Regions from separate parts of the Glutamicibacter sp. BSL13 genome, predicted to be linked through region 1. Evidence: riboswitches for the same ligand, from Rfam matches in the RefSeq annotation. Region 1 holds a riboswitch; the other holds the start of a gene.
The links. Region 1 has a riboswitch for S-adenosylmethionine ahead of RCJ92_RS12395 (flavin reductase family protein). Riboswitches for the same ligand answer to the same signal wherever they lie in the genome.
Positions count from the first base shown of each region.

Region 1 (5,637 bases):
GGTCGGTGAACCGCCGGTCGCGCCGTTCGGCCTGGCCCTCCACCTGCGGCCAGCCGTAGTTGCCCCCGGCACGGATCTCGTTCAGCTCATCGAAGGTGTTCTGCCCGAACTCGCTGGCGTACATCCGGCCCCGCCCGTCCCAGGCCAGGCCCTGCACGTTGCGGTGGCCCAGGCTGTAGACGGCCGAACCGGGGAACGGGTTGTCCGCCGGGATGCCGCCATCGGGTTCCAGGCGCAGGATCTTGCCGCCCAGGCTCTGGGGGTCCTGGGCGGTGTCCGGCTGCGCGGCGTCCCCGACCCCGGCGTAGAGCTTGCCATCCGGGCCGAAGGCGATCCGCCCGCCATTGTGGATCCCGGCGGCGGGCAGCTCATCGATGACCGTCCGCTGCTGCCCCAGGCGCAGCGAGCCGGGCTGCCCGTGCAGCGTAAAACGCTGGATCCGGTTGCCGGTGGCCCCGGTCGAATAGGCGTAGAGCTGGTCCGGTTCGGCGAACGCGAGCCCCAGCAGCCCGCCCTCACCACCCAAGCGCACCCCCGGCACGGTGCCCACCGTGCGCTGGCGCCCGGCGGTGTCGACCTCCAGGATCCGGGCGGTGTCCCGTTCACTGACCAGCGTCGTGTCCATGGCCCGGCAGATCGACCACGGGGCCTGCAGGTTCCGGGTGACGACCGTGACCTCCGCGCGCTGCGTGGAGGAGGGCCCGGTGGGCCCGCTGGCGGTGGGGCTGGCGCCGCTCTGCGGGGCGGCCGGCGGGATTGGCGCCGGGCCGCTGCAGGCGACCAGCAGCAGGCAAAGGGCGGCCAGCGGGTACCAGCAGTGTCGGCCTCGCATGCTGCCCTCCTCAACCCCGGGGAGCAACAGCGTAGCAAGCCCAGCGCCGGCATGTCAGCCCACCGCGCGCCGGGTTTATCGCGTGGCGGCCGCGGAGGGCAGCGGCAGGGTGCGCAGCACGTTCTTTTGCACCTTGCCCGTGGAGGTGCGCGGCAAATCCTGCGGGAAAACGATGGTGCGCGGCACCTTGAACCCGGCCAGCTGTTCGCGGGCGTGGGCGATCAGGGCCGCCTCATCCACCTGTGAGCCGCTGGCCCGGATGACGTAGGCGATGGGGCGTTCGCCCCACTTCTCATCCGCGATGCCCACCACCGCCACATCCAGCACCTGCGGGTGGCTGGCCAGCACCTGCTCGACCTCCACGGTGGAAATGTTCTCCCCGCCGGAGATGATGATGTCCTTGGCCCGGTCGCGCAGCTGGATGTAGCCGTCCGGGTGCATCACGCCCAGGTCCCCGGTGTGGAACCAGCCCCCGGCGAAGGCCTGTTCGGTGGCCGGCTCGTCCTTGTAGTAGCCGATCATCACGTTGTTGCCGCGCAGCACGATTTCGCCCATGCTCTGTCCGTCGGCCGGCACGTCGTTCATGTCCAGGTCCACTACGCGGGCGGACTCCGCGGTCACCATGCCCACCCCCTGCCGGGAGAGCTTGGCGGCCCGCTGCTCGGCGTTCAGCTCATCCCAGTGCTGCTGGTACTCGCAGATCGTGTACGGGCCGTAGACCTCGGTCAACCCGTAGACGTGCACCACCTCGATGCCCAGCCGGTGCAGCTTGCCAATGATGGCCGGTGACGGGGGAGCGCCGGCGGTGGTGATGCGCAGCGGCTGGCCCACACGGTGGGCCCGGGGCGCGTCGGCGATGATCGAGCACACGGTTGGTGCCCCGCACAGGTGGGTGGTGCCCAGCTGGTCGATGGCATCCCAGACGGCGTCCTCGCGCACCGCCCGCAGGCACAGATGGGTGCCGCCGGCGGCGGTTATCGCCCAGGGCGTGCACCAGCCGTTGCAGTGGAACATCGGCAGCGTCCACAGGTAGCGGGTGTGCGCGTCCATTTGCTGGTGGAACGCCTCACCCAGCGCGTTCAGGTAGGTGCCGCGGTGTGAGTAGAGCACCCCCTTGGGCTTGCCGGTGGTCCCGGAGGTGTAGTTCAGGCAGATCGGGGCCCGCTCGTCGCCCACCGTATAGGGCAGGCGGCCGGCGGGGGCGTGGCGCAGCAGGTCCTCCAGCACCGCGTCGACCGGCACCTGGGGGCGCGGGCCGGTGTACTGGTCGTCGGTGACCTCGATCAGCGCCTCCAGGCTCGCCACCTCCTGGCGCAGCCGTGCGGTGTTGCCCAGCAGCTCGGTGTCCGCCAACAGCAGCCGGGCCTCGGCGTGCGACAAGATGTACTGCAGCTCGTGGGCGGCCAGGCGGGTGTTCAGGGCAACGAGGATGCCGCCGGCCAGCGGGACCGCGTAGTGGGCGGCCAGCATTTCCGGGGTGTTCGGGGCCAGCACCGCGACCCGGTCGCCCGGGGAAATGCGTTGGGCCAGCACCTGGGCCAGCCGCTGGACGCGCTCCTCGAACTGGGCCCAGGTGTAGCTGCGCGAACCGTGAATCACCGCGGTTTTCTCCGGGTAGACCTCCACGGAGCGTTCCAGGAAGCGCAGGGGAGTCAATTCTGAGTGGTTGGCCAGCAACGATGCCATGGGGGCTCCTCGGGGTCGGTAACTATCCGGCCCCGCGCTGTGACGCAGGGCACCTCGCAAGACATCGTGGCATGAAACTGAACCCCAGACAAAGAAACTGCGTGCCATTGCGCCCAACGGCGCCCGCGGGGCGACCAGCGTAGGAGGCGGTGTCCGTTGGTGAGCTGCGTCGGGCGAAATTATCGGCGGCGAGCGTAGCGGAAGGAGGGGGCGGGCGAAACAATATGTCGAAGATTGCGGTATAAGACAGGAAATGTTTGACGTTACGCCGCAGCGGGCCATAGTGTCGTAGACAGAATCAAGAGCGTCAGCTGACAAGCCCTGGCTAGCTGGCCGGCAACCCTCTAAACGGTAGTGGGGTGCTCCAGGTGAGGATTCGGTTCCGCGCGCCACCGCGTGGAACAAGTACCGCACACCGAGGCGTAAAACCTTCGAATCCACAGTGCAGCAGCTTGGCCCTGCGGCGCTATGGGCATTCGACCGTCGCCGACCACGGTGGGCCTGATGCTAAGGATACGAATCATGTCATTGAATCAGGATCTCGACCCGTTGACCCTGCGCAAGGTCTTCGCCCAGCACCCCTCGGGCGTCGCGGCGTTGTGCGCCGAAATCGATGGCGTCAAGACCGGAATTGTTGCCTCCTCGTTTACCGTTGGGGTCTCCCTGGATCCGGCGCTGGTGATGTTCGCCGTGCAGAAGACCTCCAACACCTGGCCGAAGCTGCGGCGGGCACAGCGTATCGGGGTCTCGGTGCTCAGCAGCCGCAACGAGGGGGTCTGCGCCCAGATCGCCTCGAAGAAGGGTGACCGCTTCGCCGGGCTGCACACCCGCATCACCGAGCAGCAGGCGTTGTTCATCGAGGAATCCACCCTCTGGCTCGATACCTCCATCTACAACGAGGTTGAAGCCGGGGACCACTGGGTCGTCCTGCTGCAGGTGCACGGCCACCAGGCCTCGGCACACACCCCGTCGATCTTCCATGATTCCGCCTTCCACACCCTCAAGGTGCCGGCCCTGGTCTAAGGGCAGGGCGGCATCGATGAATCCCACTGCGTCGTACGCCGCGGTGGGATTCATTGCGTTAACCGCTTCAAACCGGGTTGCGTGTCAGGCGCAGTGCACAGTCCCGAGATGAGGCAATCCGGGGATCTGTGGACGAAGCCCCGCATCCGAGGGACCGTGATGGGTGGTCCTGCGATGAGTAGCGGGTTTTTAGATCTGAAGTAATCCACAAAGCTTTCCACAGTGTTGTGGATTTCGGGTGGATAACCGTGGTTGACGCCTCCACGCCCCCGAATTGTGGGCTTTCCGGCTGTGGAAAAGATCCAAAACCCACAATGCCGCGGAGGAAAACTTAATTTTTATCCACACGTGTGAAAACCTGAAACACCAAGTCAATCAGGTATTAGTTGCGGTTAAGTGGGGAAATCCACAGCGTTCTCCCCAGTTCCTGCACAACCCCTTCCACAGATAGCTGCCGCTTGTCCACAGATCCTGTGGATAAGCGAGTTTACGCCCTTACATAAGAGGCCTACTGTTGGCTCTGGAACTGAAATATCCACAAGTTTCCCCAGCGCCCCCAAACTGTCGGGGCCCGATGGAACGATACGAGGTGGACGGTGAACCGGTCGCCGAGTTCCCGGTGGGTAGAAGGGGATTTGAATGTCTATTGCCAGCGCTGAGCAGGCCTACGAGAACCGCGACTCCGAGGCGGGGCGTACGCCACCGCAGGACATCGCCGCGGAAATGTCGGTTCTGGGCGGCATGATGCTCTCCAAGGACGCGATCGCCGATGTCATTGAGGTGGTCCGCGGCAACGACTTCTACCGTCCGGCCCATGAATCGATCTATGAGGCCATCATTGATCTCTACGGACGGGGCGAACCGGCTGACGCCGTCACCGTTTCGGACCTGCTGACCAAGCGGGGCGAAATCGTCCGGGTGGGCGGTGCCGCATACCTGCACAACCTCATCCAGTCCGTGCCCACCGCCGCGAACGCCGGTTACTACGCCGAGATCGTGCGCGAACGCGCCGTGCTGCGCCGCCTGGTCGACGCCGGGACCCGGATCGTGCAGATGGGCTACTCCCCGGACGGGGACGTGGACGCCATCGTCAACGAGGCGCAGGCCGAGGTCTACAAGGTTGCGGAGAATCGCTCGAGCGAAGACTATGTCCGGCTCAGCGAGATCATCGAGGGCACCGTCGATGAGATCGAAAATGCGGCCAACGCCGGTGACGGCATCACCGGTGTCCCCACCGGCTTTTACGAGTTTGATGAGTTGACCCAGGGCCTGCAGGGCGGGCAGATGATCATCATCGCCGCGCGCCCGGCCGTGGGCAAGTCGACCTTCGCCCTGGACTTCGCGCGTTCGGCGGCAATCAAGAACAACATGGCCACCGTGTTCTTCTCCCTGGAAATGGGGCGCAATGAAATCGCGATGCGTCTGCTCTCCGCGGAGGCCTCGATCCAGTTGCAGGACCTGCGCAAGGGGTCGGTGGAGGATGCCCAGTGGACCAAGATCGCCACCACCATGGGACGGTTGAATGAGGCTCCGCTGTTCATTGACGACTCCCCGAACATGTCGATGATGGAGATCCGCGCCAAGTGCCGCCGCCTGAAGCAGCGCAACGAGCTGAAGATGATCGTGCTGGACTACCTGCAGCTGATGAGCTCGGGCAAGCGCGTTGAATCACGCCAGCAGGAAGTCTCGGAGTTCTCCCGTAACCTGAAGCTGCTGGCCAAGGAGCTCGATGTCCCGCTCATCGCGCTCTCGCAGCTGAACCGTGGTTCGGAACAGCGTACGGACAAGAAGCCGATGGTCTCGGACCTGCGTGAATCCGGCTCGATTGAGCAGGATGCGGACATGGTGATCCTGCTGCACCGCGAGGACGTGTACGACAAGGAAAATCGTCCCGGAGAGGCCGACGTGATTGTGGCCAAGCACCGCAACGGTCCCACCAAAACCATTACCGTCGCCTTCCAGGGCCACTACTCCCGGTTCAGCAACATGCAAAGCGAAGGGTAGGGGCAACCCCTGGCTCGATGACCCGAGCCACGGCAGGACAAATCCCGAAGGCGCATCCGACTCCAGCCAAAGGGTCGGCAGCCCACCGCTAT
Region 1 is NZ_JAVGCZ010000083.1:119-5,755, forward strand. It holds partial or broken gene RCJ92_RS12385 (PQQ-dependent sugar dehydrogenase) at 1-832, opposite strand, end outside; gene RCJ92_RS12390 (acyl--CoA ligase family protein) at 908-2,518, opposite strand; SAM riboswitch class IV at 2,815-2,932, shown strand; gene RCJ92_RS12395 (flavin reductase family protein) at 3,041-3,541, shown strand; gene dnaB (replicative DNA helicase) at 4,181-5,545, shown strand.

Region 2 (5,637 bases), on a different contig from region 1:
CACTGGTGCTGATCTCCGGGTGGATGGGGGTGGACCTCTCGGCCTACGACCCGGACGACGTGATCGGCTCGAACGTGAAGTCCAACGCGATCCAGTCTTCCGTGGAGACCTTCCAGAAGGCCAGCGGCGACGAGGGTTCACCGTGGACCATCCGGCAGCTGGCCGAGTGGGTCGGCGTGGGCGGTTTCGGCCCGATCACCGTCGGTTCGGGCGCCGAGGTGGCCGAGAAGCTGATCGACTGGGTGGACTACACCGACGTGGACGGGTTCAACCTCGCCTACGCGATCACCCCGGGAACCTTTGAGGACATCGTCGAGTATGTGGTTCCCGAGCTGCAGGCCCGCGGCGCCTACAAGACCGAGTATGCCGAAGGCTCGCTGCGCAACAAGCTCTTCGGTGCCGGCGACCGGGTCAAGGACACCCACCGCGCCGCCCAGTACAAGATCGCCAACCGCCTGGCTGCCGCCCGCTAGCGGCCAGCGGTGAACAGGGCGGCGCGGCCGCGGAAAAACCCGTCACTGGTCTTTCCGCGGCCGCGCCGCCTTCGGTGTGGATGCGCGGGAGCTACTTGTGCTTCTTGTGTCCCTTCAGCTGCTTCACCACCATCGCCGAGCCGCCCCCGCGCCGGGTCGGTTCGGCCGCGGCGGTCAGCTTGCCCCGCGGGCCGATCTCCACGGCCGCCACCGCACCGATCTCCGCCTGCGGGGTAAAGGAATCCCCGGACGGCACGAACTGGTGGCCGAAGGGCTCCAAAATCCGGGCATCATCGGCAATGAACTCCGGTTCGGCGGTGACCGCGGCGGTGTTGCGCTGTGAGGCGCGCGGCGCGGCAATCGCCTCGGAAATCTCCATGCCCAGATCCACGCGGTTGACCAGGGTCTGCAGCACCGTGGTGATGATCGTCGAGCCGCCCGGGGAGCCAACCGCCAGCATCGGCTTGCGGTCCTTGAGCACAATGGTCGGCGCCATGGAGGAGCGCGGCCGCTTGCCCGGCTCGATGCGGTTCGGGGCGGCCGGATCGTAGACGGTGGAGAAGTCGGTCAGCTCGTTGTTGAGCAGGAACCCGCGGCCCGGCACCACGATGCCCGAACCGCCGGTCTGTTCAATGGTCAGCGTGTAGGACACGACGTTGCCCCACCGGTCGGCCACCGACAGGTGCGTGGTCGAGATATTCTCCGTGTCCTTCTCCTGCGCCACCACACCGGCTTCGGTGGGGCAGCGCCCGTCGTAGTTGGCGGCATCGCCCGGCGCTACCGGTTTCACGGAGGCGCGCTGCGGATCCAGGGCGCAGGCCCGTTCGGCCCCGAAGAGCCGGTCGGTCAGCTGGCGGGTGGGCACATCGACGGATGCCGGATCCCCGACGTATTTGCCGCGGTCGGCAAACGCCAGGGCGCTGGCCTCCAGGTAGTGGTGCAGCGCGTCGGGTCGCGGCATCGTGGAAAGCTGGAACCGGTTCAGGATGTTCAGGGCCTCGCCGACCGTGGTGCCCCCACTGCTGGAGGGGGCCATCCCGTAGACGTCCAGGCCGCGATAGTTCACCCTGGTCGGCTTCTGCTTCACGACCTTGTAGCGTGCCAGGTCCGCGGCGGTCATGTGGCCGGCTGGCACGGGCAGCTCGGTTCCCGGCACCACCGGCGGGGCCTGCACGGTCGCGGCGATCTGCTCGGCGAGCTCACCGCGGTAGAACGAGTTGATGCCCCGGCGCGCAATCATGCGGTAGGTCTTGGCCAAATCGGGGTTCTTGAACACGCTGCCCACCTTGGGGGCAGCCCCCCGGGGAAGGTACAGCTTCCGGGTGGACTCGAAGGCCTCGAACCGCTCCTTGTTATCCAGGGTTTGCTCGCGGAACGTCTCATCCACGACGAAGCCGCGCGTGGCCGTCTTGATGGCCGGCTGCAGGGCCTTGCCCAGGCTCATCGTTCCCCAGCGGTCCAGGGCCTCATCCCAGGTGGCCAGCGTGCCGGGCACGCCCACGGACACCCCGCTGGTCACCAGCTCCGGGGTGAAGGGGTAGGGGCTGCCGGTCTGCGGATCAATGAAGGCGTCGTGGGGCATAGCGGCCGGGGCGGTTTCCCGACCGTCCAGCGTGCTGATCTTCCGGGTTTCGGCGTCGTAGTACATGAAGTAGCCTCCGCCGCCAATGCCGGCGCTGTAGGGTTCGGCGACTCCCAGTGTCGCGGCGGCGGCCACCGCCGCGTCCACGGCGTTGCCGCCGCGGCGCAACACGGAAATCGCCGCGGAGGTGGCCTCCGGGTCGACGGTGGCCACGGCGCCACCGTAACCGGTGGCGGTGGCCTGCTTTTCGGTTTGGCGTGGTTCTGCCTGGGCCGGCGCTAGACTGAGCGCGGTCAAGCCTAACGCCAGGCTGATCGCGCAGGCTGGGGCGCGAAGTGATCGTGGGTGCACAGCTACCCGCTCCTTGGGGGGTTGATGGGTTCTGACCCCCTCAAGCTAGGCGTAGTGCACCACATCCAGTGGAAGTGACACGCATCACATTAGAAAAGTTGTGGTTGTCCTGAGGAACCGGCTTTCGGCGCAGCGCCTCCGGGGCGGGGCCGTCCTTCGGAGAGGAGCCGGCGGTTTCTGTGCACGAAGCACCGTATGCCTTTCCCGCCGATTTTTGCGCGCAACCTTGGTTCCGGGCAGAGGCAATGAAAGGCCCCTGTGCAGCGCCGGCCCATGGCGGAAAGCACTAGGCTTGGGCCATGGATTCCTCGGCCTCCCGGCTCCCGCCAGTCGACCTCGCGCGGGCAAGACAATTGTGGGGCGACTATGTGCTTTGGGCAGGGGGCGGGGGCCTGCGACCCGAGGTGTTGCCTGTCGTTGACTACTTCGGGGACAGTCCCGCATTGGCCGATGCGTTGCTGCGCGCAGTTTCCGACGGGGATAAGCGCGCAACCTCGAGCCTGGAGAACGAGTACACGGCAAGCGGTGAACCGTTGCCGGAGGCAGGCGCCTATTGGCTAGCCTGCGATTCCACCGGTACGGCGCGTCTCATCCTGCAGACCACCGAGGTCACCTTGGCGGCCTTTGACCACGTGGACGCCGATTTCGCCTTTGCTGAAGGGGAGGATGACCGCTCGTTGGCCAGCTGGCGCCGCGAGCATGAGAAGTACTGGCGTCGCACCCAGCGGGTTGCTGGACACCAATGGGATCCGACCCTGACGTCGCAGCCGGGTTTCCGGGTCGTGCTTGAGCGTTTCGTTGTCGCCTGGCCTATGGGCCCCGGCAGGGCGTAGCGCCCAGCGGTTTTTCCGCGCCGGTGGATCGGCCGGCTCGTGGATGAGGAATCTGTACAGGGTTTCACAGGGCTCCAACTGCGGGACAAGGCCAAGCCGGCCCGGCCCTGCGGCTGCTGCACAGTGCTGCCCCCGGTCCGCGGAGGCGTGTAAAACCCGCGCCACCCACTACAGCGGGCGCGGTGGCACCGGCGCCACCCTGCCGGAGGAATTGTCAAGGATCTGCGGTTTTCGCCTTCACACAATGACTTACCGGCGCGTGTGACCCCATTGTTACGGTGCTGCCGAGCCTTTGTCGCCTCCTCGGTGGCGATGTGACGTCGATGTTTCGTCATGGTTGGTCACATGAATGTCCCCGCCGCACACTGAAATCACCCGGAACACCCACCGGAACAACACCATCCAGAGCGACTGAGAGACCTGGCTCGTTGACGTCGCAGCAACCACCCCGACGGGGAGCGGTGCTAAGGCCAGGACCGATGGAGATTGCTAGATTTCGCAACGGTCCCCGAACACGGGCGGATGTCTGCCTGTTTTGCCTCCCTTCGCGGGAGGGACCTGAATTCAGCGTGCTCCTCGGGCTAAACCGAGAGGAACACGGATTATGCGGCCACCACGTTTGGCGCTGAAAGCCACCGCACTGCTTGCGGCCCTGGGGCTGTCGTTGACCGCATGCGGCGGCAGCGGCGCGGCAAGCCCGAACACCGAGTCGGCACAGCCAGCCGGCGACCCGGTGCAGGGTGGAACCCTGACCTACGCCGAGGTCACCCCCATCGACAACTGGCAGACCCAGGCTGCCCGGTTCTACGAGAAGGCCAACGTGCTGAACTCGGTGCTGGACCGGCTGACCTATTTTGACGCCGAGCAGGGCAAGCTGGTGGGGTGGATCGCCAGCGGCTTCACCTCCAACGAGGCCAAGACCCAGTACACGTTCACCATTCGTGACGGGGTGACGTTTTCCAACGGCACCGCACTGGATGCCAAGGCCGTCAAGGCGAACCTGGACGCGCTGGGACTGGGCATCAAGGATGCGCAGATCCAGCCGAACGTGGATTTCTCGGCGTACAAGTCCTCCAAGGTGCTCGACGGGAATAAGGTCCAGGTCACCCTGAAGCGCCCGGACGCCAACTTCCTGCGCGCCACCTCCTCGGTGACCGCCGGGCTGGTGGCCCCCGAAACGCTGAAGCTGGACAACGCCGGGCAGTCGGCGATCTCCAAGATCGTGGGTTCCGGACCGTTCGTCTTCGCCTCGGAAAAGCCCGATGAGGAGGTGGTGTTCAGCGCCCGCGACGACTACGCCTGGGCTCCGCAGGGTGCACAGAACCCGGGGGCTCCCTACCTGGATGAGCTGGTCATCAAGTACCTGCCGGAGGTTGCGCACCGTGCCGGGGCCGCCCAGTCCGGGCAGGTGGACCTGGTGCGGGGATTGCAGCCGGTGGATGAGCAGGTGCTGAAATCCGGCGGCGGCCAGGTGTTCGCCGCGCAGGGCGTGGACTTGACCACCAACAACGCCTCGGTGCGCATTGGCTCCGGGCAGCTGACCGACGCCAAGGTCCGCCAGGCGCTGCAGGTGGGCATCGACCGCCAGGCGCTGAAGGACACCGTGCTTTCGGACAGCTATGTGATTTCCGCATCGATTCTGAACCACAAGGCCCCGGGCTTCGTGGACTTCTCCGCGGAATTGGCCTACGACCCGGCGCGCTCCAAGGAGCTGCTGGATGAGGCCGGCTGGGTTCCGGGACCGGATGGGATCCGGCAGAAGGACGGGAAGAAGCTGGAGGTCACCGTCGCCTCCTCGAACAACTCGGTGGTCATCAAGCCGGCCTTCGAACTTATTGAGCAGCAGTGGCGCGAGATCGGGGTCAAACTGGTGAACCGGGCAGCGGACAACACGTTCCTGACCAGTGCCCTGGTCGATGACAAGGTCGAATTCTTCGGCACCCGGCAGTTCGCCTACGGCGGGCTGGGGCCGGTCTTCGGGCCGGCGAACAACACCCAGACGCTGAACGCGGACGAAGAGTTGAACGAACTGTTCACCCGGGAACAGGCGGCCACCACCGAGCAGGAGCACCTGAAGCTGATCGGTGAGGAACAGCGTGCCCTGGTGCTGGACAAGGCCCTGACCCTGGTGCTGTGGGATGAGGTCCAGGTCTACGGCGCGCATTCGGGCACCCACGTCGACTTCACCTCCGGCACTGCCCCGATCTTCCAGGGCGCCTGGAAGAGCGGCAAGTAGGGGAGGGAAGCATGGGTGGATACATTGCCAAGCGCGTTGGCCAGGCCCTGCTGGTCATCTGGCTGGCCTACACCGCGGTTTTCCTGGCGGTGCAGGCCCTGCCGAACGACCCGGTGACCATCTTCCTGTCCACCGACGCCGCCGCGGACCCGGCCACCATCG
Region 2 is NZ_JAVGCZ010000013.1:10,497-16,133, forward strand. It holds gene RCJ92_RS03920 (LLM class flavin-dependent oxidoreductase) at 1-473, shown strand, start outside; gene ggt (gamma-glutamyltransferase) at 565-2,406, opposite strand; gene RCJ92_RS03930 (ASCH domain-containing protein) at 2,850-3,239, shown strand; SAM riboswitch class I at 3,635-3,725, shown strand; gene RCJ92_RS03935 (ABC transporter substrate-binding protein) at 3,844-5,475, shown strand; gene RCJ92_RS03940 (ABC transporter permease) at 5,487-5,637, shown strand, end outside.
Region 2: it holds a riboswitch for S-adenosylmethionine, as region 1 does, so the genes downstream of both, RCJ92_RS03935 (ABC transporter substrate-binding protein) here and RCJ92_RS12395 (flavin reductase family protein) in region 1, are expected to answer to the same signal.